Regions from separate parts of the Erwinia persicina genome, predicted to be linked through region 2. Evidence: predicted binding sites of a transcription regulator. Region 2 holds the regulator's gene; each other region holds the start of a gene.

Region 1 (4,451 bases), 660 kb from region 2:
GGCGGCAGGCTATCTGCTGACACTGCAAAATGAGCTGGGCCTGAAAGAAAAAAATATCGCCGTCGCGGTGGAAGACCTGGCGCAGGCCCCTCAGGTGCTGGACAACACCAGCCGTGACCGCTTTATCGCCCTGCTGAACAGCACTCCGAACGGGGTGATCCGTCAGTCTGATGTCATGAAAGGGGTGGTAGAAACCTCCCTCAATGTGGGCGTGGTGACATTTGAAGGCAATGAAGCAAAAATTAACTGCCTGATCCGCTCCCTGATCGACAGCGGTAAAGAGTATGTGGTGGAAATGCTCACCGCACTGGGCCAGCTGGCCGGGGCGAAAACCCTTGCCAAAGGCAGCTACCCGGGATGGCAGCCGGATGCCAGTTCGCCGGTCATGGCGCTGGTGCGTGAAACCTATGAAAAACTGTTCGACAAAACCCCGAACATTCAGGTTATCCACGCGGGTCTGGAGTGCGGTCTGTTTAAAGAGCCCTATCCGCAGATGGATATGGTCTCGATTGGACCGACCATCACCGGCCCTCACTCCCCGGATGAGCAGGTACATATTGCCAGCGTCGGGCTTTACTGGCAGTTGCTGACCGCGCTGCTGAAAGCGATCCCGGCGAAGTAATATCAGGTATGACGGGCGGACCGGAAAGGAGGTCCGCCCTGCCTTTCTCTGCCCGGCCAGCCATTTTTTCGATCGATTCCTGTGGCACGTTTACAGCCCTAACAACAACTGCCTTTCCAACTGGGGATCGAGCAGCGTGACATGCAATCCCACCAGCCTGACGCCGCGACCTGCGCGACGCTCGTCCCAGCTTTTCCGCGCAATCTCAATTAAATCGTCTTTATTCAGTACCTGCCAGACATGTTCCTGGGTCGTCTGCTGGAAATCGTCAAACTTGAGTTTGACGCCCTGACGGGCAATCTGACGATCCGGTTTGATTTTATCCAGCCGCCGCGCCAGCTCGTCGTACAACAGGTCGATGATCGCCAGGCAGTCATCCCACTGATGGATGTCCTCCGACAGCGTCCGCTCGACACCCAGCGATTTCCGTTCACGTGAGGTAATCACTTCACGGTCGTCGATGCCGTTACAGCGCTCCCACAGCACGCGGCCAAACTTACCAAAACGCTTCAGCAGCCTGGCCAGGTCGGTTTTCTGCACATCTGCGCAGGTGGTCAGCCCCAGCTCTTCCAGCTTTCGCGCCGTCACTTTTCCCACGCCGGGGATCTTCGACAGCGGCAGGCCAAGCAGGAAATCGGACATCTCGGGCGGCGTGATCACAAACTGGCCATTGGGCTTATTGATATCGGAGGCGATTTTGGCCAGAAATTTAATCGGAGCCACGCCGGCAGATGCAGTAAGGTTCAGTTCCTGCTGAATGGTGTCCCGGATTTCACGCGCAATCAGCGTAGCGGAACCCTGGCAGTGCGGGCTGTCGGTGACATCCAGATAGGCTTCATCCAGCGAGAGCGGTTCAATCAGAGAGGTATAGCGGGAGAATATGTCACGGATATGGGTGCTGGCTTCTTTATAGGCATCATAACGGCCGCGCACCACCGTCAGATGCGGACACAGCTTCAGCGCCATCGCCGTCGACATGGCGCTGTGTACGCCATATTTTCGCGCCGGATAGTTGGCAGTGCTGATCACGCCGCGCTGCTTTTCGCTGCCGCCGATGGCGATCGGAATGTCGCGCAGACTGGGATTATCGCGCATTTCAACGGCGGCAAAAAAGCAGTCCATATCCACGTGAATAATTTTACGCATAACCCCTCCGACAATACTGGATAAGTATACAGTTAAATTATCAGAGTTCAATGCAGAGCAAAACACGCATAAAAAAAGGTTTTTGTTCTTCCCTGTCTTGATAAAAAAATAGACAATGCTAAGGTGACGCAGCGATAGCGGAATTGTCCGAGATTGCACGTCAACAGACGCCTCCGGCGTTGCTTCCAACCCCTACATTTCAAGGGAACCAGAATGGGCAAAATCGCACTGCTGTTTGCGATGATTTTTCTGCCAGCCGTTGTCTTTGCCAGCGTACCGGATTCGGTTACACCCCTGGCCCCGGTAAGCAAAGAGTTAAAGAAACAATTAATTGGCACCCCCGTGTACCTGCAAATCTTTAAAGAAGAGCGCACGCTGGAACTTTACGGCAAGATCGGTAACGAATACCGCCTGCTGAACAGTTACCGCATCTGTAATTTTTCCGGTGGTCTTGGGCCAAAGCGTGTTCAGGGCGACTTCAAAAGTCCGGAAGGGTTTTACAGCGTAGGGCTTTCACAGCTGAAACCTGACAGCCGCTTTTACCGCGCGATCAACGTCGGGTTCCCGAATGAATACGATCGTCAGCAGGGCTATCAGGGTAAATACCTGATGATCCATGGCAACTGCGTATCTGTAGGCTGCTACGCCATGACCGACGCCTATATGGATGAGATTTATCATTACGTGGAAGCGGCGCTACGCAACGGCCAGCCCCGTGTAGAGGTCAGCATCTATCCGTTCCGCATGACGGAAAGCAATATGCAGCGCCACCGGTACTCTACCTACATCAATTTCTGGAAGCAGCTGCAGCCAGGTTACGCCCAGTTCGTGCAGACGAAACAGCCGCCGTCGGTCAGCGTCAGTGCCGGCAAGTACGTCATGGGCAGCCCGATGATGGCCAGCCCTGGCGCACCGGAATCAGCCCTGGCGCTCACCCAGGCAAAATAGTGCCCATTCACCTGGCTCAATCTTGTGCCAGGTTTCATTCGCCGTCAGCGGCTGAGTGGCAACGACTGTGACCACATCATCTGGCGTGGTCTGCTTCTGAAAATCAATTTCCACGTCCTGATCCAGCAGCTTGGCCTTGCCGAACGGCGCACGCCGGGTGATCCAGAACAGATTGGTCGAGCAGAATGCCATCAGATACCGCCCGTCTGACAGCAACATGTTAAACACCCCTTTTTCACGCATCTCTCCTGCCAGCTCCGCAATATAGCGGAATACCGCCGGCCAGTTACCCGGCGTGCGGGGATAACGGGTGGTCAGCTTATGCAGCAGCCAGCAAAATGCTAACTCACTGTCCGTTTCGCCAATGGGACGGTACGGACCGGTATCCAGGTTTTTATAGCCTTTAAGCTGGCCGTTGTGCGCGTAAGTCCAGTTACGCCCCCACAGTTCCCGGGTAAACGGATGGGTGTTTTCCAGCGACACCTCGCCCCGGTTCGCCTGCCGGATATGCGCGACGACTGAACAGGATTTGATTGGGTAGTCCTGCACCAGACGGGCAATCGGTGACTGAAAGCTGGGCTGTGGATCTTTAAAGGTGCGGCACCCTTTCCCTTCATAGAAGGTGATACCCCAGCCGTCTTTATGCGGCCCCGTCCCGCCACCGCGCTGAACCAGCCCGGTAAAGCTAAAACAGATATCCGTCGGGACATTTGCGCTCATCCCTAATAGTTCGCACACAGGATTACCTCGTGAAAATAGATTCTATCCCCAATGGATTTCACGTTGCAGGAAGGCGGCAAACGCATGAATCCCCGGGAGCTTACACGAGTAAGTGACCGGGGTTGACGAGAGCAGCCAACGCACCTGCGGCGTGAAAGATGAAGGGGATTAAGCGACCATCTCTTTTTCGATGAGCAGCATCAGAATATGGATCACCTTGATGTGAATTTCCTGGATGCGGTCAGCATAGCCGAAGTGCGGCACGCGGATCTCCACGTCCGCCACACCATCCATTTTTCCACCGTCTTTGCCGGTCAGGGTGATCACCTTCATCCCTTTCGCACGCGCGGCCTCAACGGCTTTGATAATGTTGGCGGAATTGCCGGAGGTTGAAATCCCCAGCAGAACATCCCCTGCGCTGCCGACCGCTTCGATATAGCGGGAGAACACAAAATCGTAGCCAAAGTCATTGCTGACGCAGGACAGGTGGCTGACATCAGAAATGGCAATCGCCGGATAGCCTGGACGGTTTTCACGATAGCGGCCCGTCAGTTCTTCCGCAAAATGCATCGCATCGCAGTGAGAACCGCCGTTACCGCAGGAAAGGACCTTCCCGCCCGCTTTAAATGAATCAGCCAGCAAAACAGCCGCGCGCTGGATCGCATCGATGTTTGCCTCTTCACTTAGAAATTTATTCAGCGTGTCTGCCGCTTCGTTCAGCTCGGCGCGAATGATGTCCTGATACATAGGGGTGTCCTTTTTAGGAAAGAGTTACTGCGGGAGTTTACCAAGTTGCCAGGAAAGCGGGAAGCGATCTCCCTGAGGGGCGAAAGGATTAACGGTTCGTGCCCCCGCTTTGTGAGCCAGGTTGTAATTATTATGTAAACAGATTGCACCTGAAGCCGGGGTAATCTAAACCTATAACCAACAGGTCAGACCTCTTACTACTTACGGAGCAGACGTTATGATGGTTCTCAGTGTTGTGGCGACGATCGTCCTGGTCGGTGCCCTGTTT
Region 2 (4,451 bases):
GGGTCAGCGAGGCGAAGCAGATCTGCAACAGGAGCGAACGCAGCATGATGTCGCGGTTCAGACGCAGCAGTCGCGACACATCTCCCCGCCAGGCCCTTAACATCAGACGCAGTGACAGGCCCCGCATCACCATAACCCGCCATACCAGCAGCAGGCCGACGATCAGACTGGTGTATTCCGCGATTACCGTTGCCGCTGCGGCCCCCTGCACGCCCCACTTCAGCCCGATGACAAACCAGAGGTCGAGCACGATATTCACCAGATTACCGACGACCAGCAGGATGACCGGTGCCCGGGCATACTGCACACCAAGCAGCCAGCCCAGCAGCACCAGATTTGCCAGCGTCGCCGGCGCACTGAGCCAGCGTATCTGCATAAACAGTGCGGCCTGATGCAGGACGTCGTCACTGCCGCCCGTTATCCCCAGCGCCAGATGCGTGATCGGCTGCTTCAGGACAATAAACAGCAGCCCGGCAGAAACGGCCAGCAGCAGCGGCTGCATCAGCGCACGCGCCAGGGCCTGTTTATCGTTAGCGCCAAAGGCCTGTGCCGTCAGCCCGGTGGTGCTCATGCGTAAAAACAGCAACAGCATAAACAGGAAACTGGTAATGGTCGTGCCAATCGCGACACCGCCCAGATAAGTGGGGCTGTCCAGATGGCCAATCACGGCCGTATCGACCAGGCCTAGCAGAGGCACGGTGATATTAGAGAGGATCATCGGCAGCGCGAGCCGCCAGAGGCTTTTATCTGCGGGGGTCAGCAGTGTCATCAGAGTCCATCAGCGGAAAACCCTCACTGACGATGCTGCGCGCCGCTTAAGCAGCACACAGCATTTAGCGGGGAGTGAAGTACCGGTTACAGCCAGTTGCCGTTGCGGATCACACCGACAGCCAGGCCTTCAATCGTCAGTGTCTGCTGACGCAGGTCAACGATGATCGGTTTGAAATCCGGGTTTTCGGGCAGCAGCTGCACCGTATTCCCCTGCCTTTTCAGGCGTTTTACCGTCACTTCGTCGTCAATGCGCGCCACCACGACCTGGCCATTACGCACATCTTCCGTTTTATGCACGGCTAACAGGTCGCCGTCCATAATACCGATGTCTTTCATCGACATTCCGCTAACACGCAGCAGGAAGTCTGCGCCGGGTTTAAAGAGGTCAGGGTCAACCTTATAGTGGCCTTCAATATGCTGTTCTGCCAGCAAAGGTTCACCTGCTGCCACGCGACCAATCAGTGGAAGACCGTCTTCTTCTTCCATCATCAGGCGAATACCGCGCGAAGCGCCGGATACGATCTCAATTACGCCCTTACGCGCTAACGCCTTCAGGTGTTCTTCAGCCGCATTCGGGGAACGGAAACCGAGCTGCGCAGCAATCTCCGCGCGCGTTGGTGGCATGCCGGTTTGATTAATGTGGTCGCGAATCAGGTCATAGACCTGCTGCTGCCTTGCCGTTAGTGCTTTCATCCCGCCCCCTGGTTGTTTATACAGTCGACTGTGAGTATATACAGGTATTTAGACATTGAAAACCTAAAGTTGGGCGAAATACCGTTTGTGGCGATTTTTGGAAAACTCATCGCAAATGCGGCACTAACAGCATGATCCAGACAAACATTGCCAGCAAGATAGCCAACAGCACCGCCGCTGACCCCATATCTTTCGCCCGCCCGGCCAGCGGATGAATTTCACTGCCGATACGGTCAACGACGGCTTCGATGGCGCTGTTGAGGATTTCCACAATAATCACCATCACCACCGACCCTATCAGCAACACCCGGGTAACCGCATCGACGTCCAGCCAGACGGCGATGGCAATAGCGATAATGGCCGCCACGGCTTCCTGGCGAAAGGCCGCTTCATGCTGCCATGCCGCGCGGATGCCTTTCCACGAGTAGCCAGCCGCTTTTATGATTCGTGTCAGTCCAGTGACATTATTTGCCATAATCAGGGAACCCTTTGAGAAGTTTAACGTCAATGAGTGGAACTACAGGTTTTTCAACACCACAGATTCTGTTGGCGCTTTCTGGTATGCTTGCGGCGCTTTGCTAACAAGAGGCTTCATGTTATCTATGTCAGGTTGGCGTAATTTATATTATAACTTATTGAATCTGCCAGTTAAATTACTGGTAAAAAGTAAGGCAATCCCGGCTGAACCGGTTGCCGAACTCGGGCTTGATACGTCGCGCCCTATTATGTATGTGCTGCCTTATGATTCAAAGGCGGATCTCCTTGCCCTGCGTGAGCAGTGTCGCAAACAGGACCTTCCCGATCCCCTGGAACCGCTGGAGATTGACGGCACAGTTCTGCCCCGCCATGTGTTTATCCATGATGGCCCACGCGTTTTCCCGTATTTTGTGCCGAATCTGCAGTCGGTCAAGCTGTTCCACGAATATCTCGACCTGCACCGTAATCATCCCGAACTGGATGTGCAGATGGTGCCGGTATCGGTGATGTTTGGCCGTGCCCCTGGCCGCGAAGTTCAGGGTGACGATCAGCCGCACCTGCGAATGCTGAACGGCATTCAGAAATTCTTTGCGGTGCTCTGGCTGGGCCGCGACAGCTTCGTGCGCTTCTCGCCGATGGTATCTCTGCGCCATATGGCGACTGAACACGGCACCGATAAAATCATTGCCCAGAAGCTGGCACGCGTCGCCAGGATGCACTTCGCCCGCCAGCGTCTGGCCGCCGTCGGCCCACGCCTGCCGGTGCGTCAGGATCTGTTCAACAAGCTGCTGCAGTCCAAGGCTATCGCCAAAGCGGTAGAGGATGAGGCACGCAGCAAAAAGATCTCCCATGAAAAAGCCCAGCAGAATGCCGTTGAGCTGATGGAAGAGATCGCCGCTGACTTCTCTTACGAAGCGATTCGCCTGACCGACCGCATTATGGGCTGGACCTGGAGCAAATTATACCAGGGAATTAATGTTAACGGCGGTGAACGCGTGCGCCAGCTGGCGCAGGACGGGCATGAAATTGTCTATGTTCCCTGTCACCGCAGCCACATGGATTACCTGCTTCTCTCCTACGTGCTTTATCACCAGGGACTGGTGCCGCCGCATATCGCAGCCGGCATCAATCTGAACTTCTGGCCTGCCGGCCCGATCTTCCGCCGCCTGGGCGCCTTCTTTATCCGGCGAACCTTTAAGGGCAACAAGCTTTACTCCACGGTGTTCCGCGAATACCTGGGTGAACTGTTCACCCGTGGCTATTCCGTTGAGTACTTTGTGGAAGGGGGCCGTTCACGTACGGGCCGCCTGCTGGACCCGAAAACCGGCACGCTGTCGATGACCATCCAGGCGATGCTGCGCGGTGGCAATCGCCCTATCACCCTGGTGCCGATTTATATCGGCTACGAGCATGTGATGGAAGTGGGCACCTACGCGAAAGAGCTGCGCGGCGCGACCAAAGAGAAAGAAGGCTTTATGTCGATGGTGCGCGGGCTGCGTAAGCTGCGCAACCTGGGCCAGGGCTATGTCAATTTTGGTGAACCGCTGCCGCTGATTGCCTACCTGAATAATCAGGTGCCGGAGTGGCGTGACGCCATCGATCCGATTGAGGCGCAGCGCCCGGCATGGTTGACCCCGGCCGTCAACGACATCGCGCAGAAAGTGATGGTGCGGATCAACAATGCCGGGGCGGCCAACGCCATGAACCTCTGCGTGACCGCCCTGCTGGCCTCGCGTCAGCGCTCCATGACCCGTGAACAGCTGACCGAACAGCTTGATTGTTACGTACAGCTGCTGCGCAACGTCCCCTACTCGCCTGACTCAACCGTGCCGGATATGACCCCGGAAGCGATGCTGGAACATGCGCTGAGTATGAACAAGTTCGAGCTGGAGCAGGACAGCATCGGTGAAATCGTGGTGCTGCCGCGCGAGCAGGCGGTACTGATGACCTATTACCGCAACAACATTCACCATATGCTGGTGATGCCTTCGCTGATTGCTGCCATCCTGATGCAGCATCGCGAAATCAGCCGCGCCGAACTGCTGCGTCAGGTCACGGTGATTTATCCGATGCTGAAGAGCGAACTGTTCCTGCGCTGGAACAGCGATGAGCTGGCGCAGGTGCTGGACTCACTGGTGGCAGAAATGGCCCGTCAGGGACTGCTGGTGGCTGAAGAGAGCAGCCTGCGTCTCAGTGCCGGTCGTTTCCGTACCCTGCAGCTGCTGGCAGCGGGCGTACGTGAAACCCTGCAGCGCTATTCAATCACCTTCTCGATTCTCAGCGCAAAACCGGCCATTAACCGCGGAACGCTGGAAAAAGAGAGCCGGACCATGGCACAGCGTCTGTCCGTACTCCACGGCATTAATGCGCCGGAGTTCTTCGACAAGGCAGTATTTACGTCGCTAGTGTTAACGCTGCGGGATGAAGGCTATATCAGTGATTCCGGTGATGCCCAGGTTGAACAGACACAGCAGGTTTACCAGCTGCTGGCCGACCTGATCACTCAGGAC
Region 3 (4,451 bases), 1.1 Mb from region 2:
CCTGCTGGCGCTTCACGTCCTGGGCCAGGCTGCGGGCAAAATAGGCCAGGGCCGCCTTGGAGGCACCGTAAGCCTCAGCACGGGGCAGGGGAACCATACTGGCGGTGGAACCGACCAGCGCCACGCGGCTGCCGGGCTGCATCTGAGGCAGCAGGCTGTCGAGGCAGTTCACGGGCCCGCTGAAGTTTGTCAGCATCACCCGGTGGACTTTCTCTGCTTCCACCACGCCGTGATCGAGATACTCACAGGTACCGGCACAGAGAATAGCCAGATCGACCAGCTTGCCGCTCAGTGCCGTTCGGGTTTCCGCCAGGTCGGTGATGTCAAAGACGCAGGTTTCAATCTGCGGAAAGGCCTGACGCAGCGTCTCCAGTCGTTCTTCGTTGCGGCCGCAGGCGGTGACATGCCAGCCGTCGGCGGCATAGTCGCGGGCTAGCTGCAGGCCAATGCCGGAGCTGGCTCCGGTGATCAGAACACGATTCATGGTTGCAGCCTCTTTTTGACCAGTCCAATGACGCTGCCGAGCAGCGGCAGCTTCTCGTAGAGCATGGCGCCCATATCGTAATAATCCCGCTGGAAGACGACTTTGCCTTCGCGAAACTGCAGATAACTGCTGCCTTCCAGCGTCTGATCTGCACCGCCCTGTAACGAGGGATGCGCGTACTCCATACGCCACAGTAGCAGCGCATCGCTGTCAAACTCGCGGGTCAGCGTGACGACAAAACGGCAGTAACGCATATTCTTCAGCAGGCTGGCAAAGTACTGCTCAACGACGGCCAGGCCCTGGTGCTCACCGACCGGATCGCTCAGACGGACATCCGGATGGTATATCTCTGCCAGCATCGTCAGACGCGTGCTGTCCAGGGTCTGATAAAACGTCACTAACTGCTGAAGTGCGATCTGCTGCGTCATACCGGATCCCTCACTGGCCGTGTGCGGTAATCGAGAATCCCTGAGCCTGCCACTGGGTTAACTGCTCCTGCTGGCGTTTGGTCAGGGCTTTCTCGGTGAAGACAAAAATATGCTGTCCGGGGAACAGCTCGGGACGCGGCGACTCCAGCGGTTCTGCCAGTACGTCGATACGCCAGCCTTGCTGAGAAAGCCGCCAGGCCTCCATCCACAGCCGCGTGCGGTCAGCGATCCCCCAGCCGATCAGCAGGGCATCTTTACCCGCTTTTTTACGTGAGCCGGTTAAACAGAAGGCAATGTAATCAATTAACGCGCCATCTAATAAACTACACATCGCTCTGGCAGTGTTTTGATCTAACCCCAGTCGCTGACGAATCGGTACGAATACGTTGTCGATCAGCATTTCGGCCGGATTATCTTTTCCTATGGCGGCAATTTTTACCCGTAATTTAGACGGGCGTACCTGGCGGACAACGATCAGCATCTCTTCCTGAATGGCCGCCCATCCATCATCCGTATTAATGTTTTCGCCTTCGATCAGGGCCTTCACCTTGCCGACCGGCACGCCGCTCTCAATCCAGCGTTTAATTTCTTCAATGCGCGCCACATCGTCTTCATCGAACAGACGATGACCTCCTTCTGTACGCTGTGGCTTAAGCAGACCATAGCGACGCTGCCATGCGCGCAGCGTTACCGGATTGATGCCGCAGCGCTCTGCGACGTCTCCGATACTGTACAGTGCCATGAATTACCTCTTACTGACTGTCAGACCTGTTATCAGCCTAACCAATATTATCAGGTTGTACAAAGTATTATTTATTGTACAAGTTGAAATAGTGGAAATGGCCTGTTATATCTCGTTTAAGAGATTTATTCCCATATATGAGAAAATAAGATGGAATATACCCCAACGGAACAACGTCTGGCACAACGCCTTGCAGACCTGCGCCTGGAAAAAGGTTGGTCGCTGGAAACACTGGCCGAGCTTACCGGGATCAGCCGCGCTTCGCTATCCCGCATCGAACGTTCTGAGACCAGTCCCACCGCGTCATTGCTTAACCGTCTGTGTCATGCTTACGGGCTGACCATGTCACGGCTGCTGAGTGAAGTGGAACAGGACGCTGTACAGCTTTTGCGGCCACATCAACAAAACGTCTGGCGCGATGTGGAAAATGGTTATGAGCGCCGGTCGATCTCTCCCCCCGCTCAGACGTTTCATGCCGAGCTGATAGATGCCAGACTGCAGGGCGGTGCGCGCATTGATTACGACATTCCCCCGCTGTCCGGGCTGGAACAACATATCTGGATACTGGAAGGGGTGCTGGAATTTCATATGGAGGGGCAATTGTGGCGACTGGAACAGGGCGACTGCCTGCGCTTTCATCTGTTTGGGCGTAGCACTTTTCATGCGCCTGAGCCTGCCGGGGCGCATTACGCGCTGGTGGTGGCTCGCCCATGAAAACTATCAGTTATCAGTGGCTGGACGCGGCACAGGCCCGACAGGAGATCGCGGCGCTGTGTGATGTGCTGGATGGCTGCGTGGCCGAAGGCGCGAGTATCGGTTTTGTCGATCGCGACTCGCAGCAGTTTAACCGTTTCTGGCTTGATGCGGTTCTGAGCCTGGCCTGCGGGGATAAACAGCTGCTGGTCGCCCGGCGGGAAGGGCGGATTGTCGGTACGGTGATGCTGACGCTGGCCATGCCCGCCAACGGCGCCCACCGCGCCGAGGTGTGCAAACTGCTGGTTCACCCTGAGGCGCGTCGCAGCGGCATTGCCCGCGCGCTGATGCAGCAGGCGGAGGCACGCGCTGCTGAACTCGGCCGCAGCCTGCTGGTGTTGGATACCCGCAGCGGTGACGTGGCTGAAATGCTGTACGGCTCGCTGGGGTGGCGGGCGGCGGGGCAGATCCCCGACTATGCCCGATCCACCGCCGGGGTGATGGAGGCAACCACGGTGATGTTTAAGATCCCGGGGAAGGGGATTTAAAGTGCGCGGGGGGAAGCCCTGTCCGGCACGGGATGACCTGCTGAAACAGCAGGCGCTCCTGCAAGATTAACGTTTGCAGGCTGACGCCGCCGCCATACTGTGTAAAAATACAGGCTTGTTTAGCTGGAAGTGGTTGTCATGGCGTTAACTGTCGCGTTAAAAACGCAAATTGCCGGGTGGTATAAAGCCCTGCAGCAGCAGGTCCCCGATTTTATTCCGCGCGCACCTCAGCGTCAGATGATTGCTGAGGTGGCTAAAACGCTGTCGGGAGATGACGGACGTCATCTGGCCATTGAAGCCCCCACTGGCGTGGGGAAAACGCTCTCCTACCTGATCCCCGGCATTGCCGTCAGCCGCGCCGAAGAAAAACCACTGGTGGTCAGCACGGCTAACGTGGCGCTGCAGGATCAGATTTTCAGCAAAGATTTGCCGCTGCTGAAGAAAATTATTCCCGATCTGAAATTTACGGCTGCTTTTGGCCGTGGACGCTACGTCTGCCCGCGCAATCTCTCCGCCCTGGCCACGGATGAAGAAAATCAGGGCGATCTGCTGCTGTTCCTTGATGACGATATGACCGCCAGCAAGGATGAGCGGGCGATCTGCACCGAACTGGAAAAATCCCTGAAACGCTACCAGTGGGATGGGCTGCGCGATCACTGTGCGGAAAATATCGAAGACTCCCTCTGGCAGCGCCTCAGCACCGATAAAGCCAACTGCCTCGGCAGCAACTGCAACTGGTTCCGTGAATGCCCGTTCTATGTGGCCCGCCGCGAAATTGAAGATGCTGATGTGGTGGTGGCCAACCATGCCCTCGTGATGGCCGCGCTGGAGACCGAATCCGTACTGCCCCCGCCGAAAAATCTGCTGCTGGTACTGGATGAAGGCCATCACCTGCCGGATGTGGCGCGCGATGCCCTGGAGATGAGCGGTGATATTACGCCGGGCTGGACCCAGCTGCAGCTCGATCTGTTTTGCCGTCTGGTGGAGCAGTGCCTGGCGCAGTTCCGCCCCAAGCGGCCGCCGTCTCTCAGCCACCCCGATAAACTGAAAGCGCACTGCGAAGAGGTGCGCGAACAGTTGCAGATGCTGTCGCAGATCCTGGGGCTGTATCTGCCGCCGGACAGCCAGGAAGGGGAGTATCGCTTTGAGATGGGGCGACTTCCCGACGAGATCCTGACGATCTGCGCCCGGCTGTTTAAACTCAGCGATGCGCTGCGCGGGCTGGCGGAAGGGATGATGAATGACCTCAGCGAGAAGAGCGGGCAGTTTGACGTGGTGCGTCTGCACCGCACACTGATTCAGATGAGCCGTGCTCTGGGCTGGTTTGAAGCGACCAGCAAGCTGTGGCGGCTGGCAGCGATGGAGCAGGCCTCCGGTGCGCCGGTATCCAAATGGGTGACGCGGGAAGTACGTGACGGTTCGGCACATCTGCTTTTTCACTGTGCCGGCATCCGCGTCAGTGAACAGCTGGAAAAATTACTGTGGCGTAAGATCCCTCACGTGGTGGTGACGTCGGCCACGCTGCGTTCCCTCAACAGTTTTCAGCGCCTGCAGGA

Evidence for each region. The regulator LexA, encoded in region 2, represses DNA repair genes until DNA is damaged. The targets are predictions, from matches to a motif close to TNCTGTATGTACATACAGNA.
Region 1: dinB (DNA polymerase IV) is a predicted target of LexA. The motif match lies at 1,783-1,802, and genes of this name have one in related genera.
Region 3: dinG (ATP-dependent DNA helicase DinG) is a predicted target of LexA. The motif match lies at 2,991-3,010, and genes of this name have one in related genera.

The regions. Positions count from the first base shown of each region.
Region 1 covers NZ_CP082141.1:3,639,743-3,644,193, forward strand. Annotated here, with positions in the region: gene pepD (beta-Ala-His dipeptidase) at 1-622, shown strand, start outside; gene dinB (DNA polymerase IV) at 713-1,768, opposite strand; gene dpaA (peptidoglycan meso-diaminopimelic acid protein amidase) at 1,982-2,716, shown strand; gene K6L24_RS16875 (class II glutamine amidotransferase) at 2,687-3,454, opposite strand; gene lpcA (D-sedoheptulose 7-phosphate isomerase) at 3,605-4,183, opposite strand; gene fadE (acyl-CoA dehydrogenase FadE) at 4,401-4,451, shown strand, end outside.
Region 2 covers NZ_CP082141.1:4,298,476-4,302,926, forward strand. Annotated here, with positions in the region: gene dinF (MATE family efflux transporter DinF) at 1-769, opposite strand, end outside; gene lexA (transcriptional repressor LexA) at 856-1,464, opposite strand; gene K6L24_RS19875 (diacylglycerol kinase) at 1,571-1,939, opposite strand; gene plsB (glycerol-3-phosphate 1-O-acyltransferase PlsB) at 2,067-4,451, shown strand, end outside.
Region 3 covers NZ_CP082141.1:3,196,433-3,200,883, reverse strand. Annotated here, with positions in the region: gene K6L24_RS14640 (SDR family NAD(P)-dependent oxidoreductase) at 1-484, opposite strand, end outside; gene K6L24_RS14635 (nuclear transport factor 2 family protein) at 481-912, opposite strand; gene K6L24_RS14630 (MerR family transcriptional regulator) at 923-1,654, opposite strand; gene K6L24_RS14625 (helix-turn-helix domain-containing protein) at 1,805-2,368, shown strand; gene K6L24_RS14620 (GNAT family N-acetyltransferase) at 2,365-2,895, shown strand; gene dinG (ATP-dependent DNA helicase DinG) at 3,034-4,451, shown strand, end outside.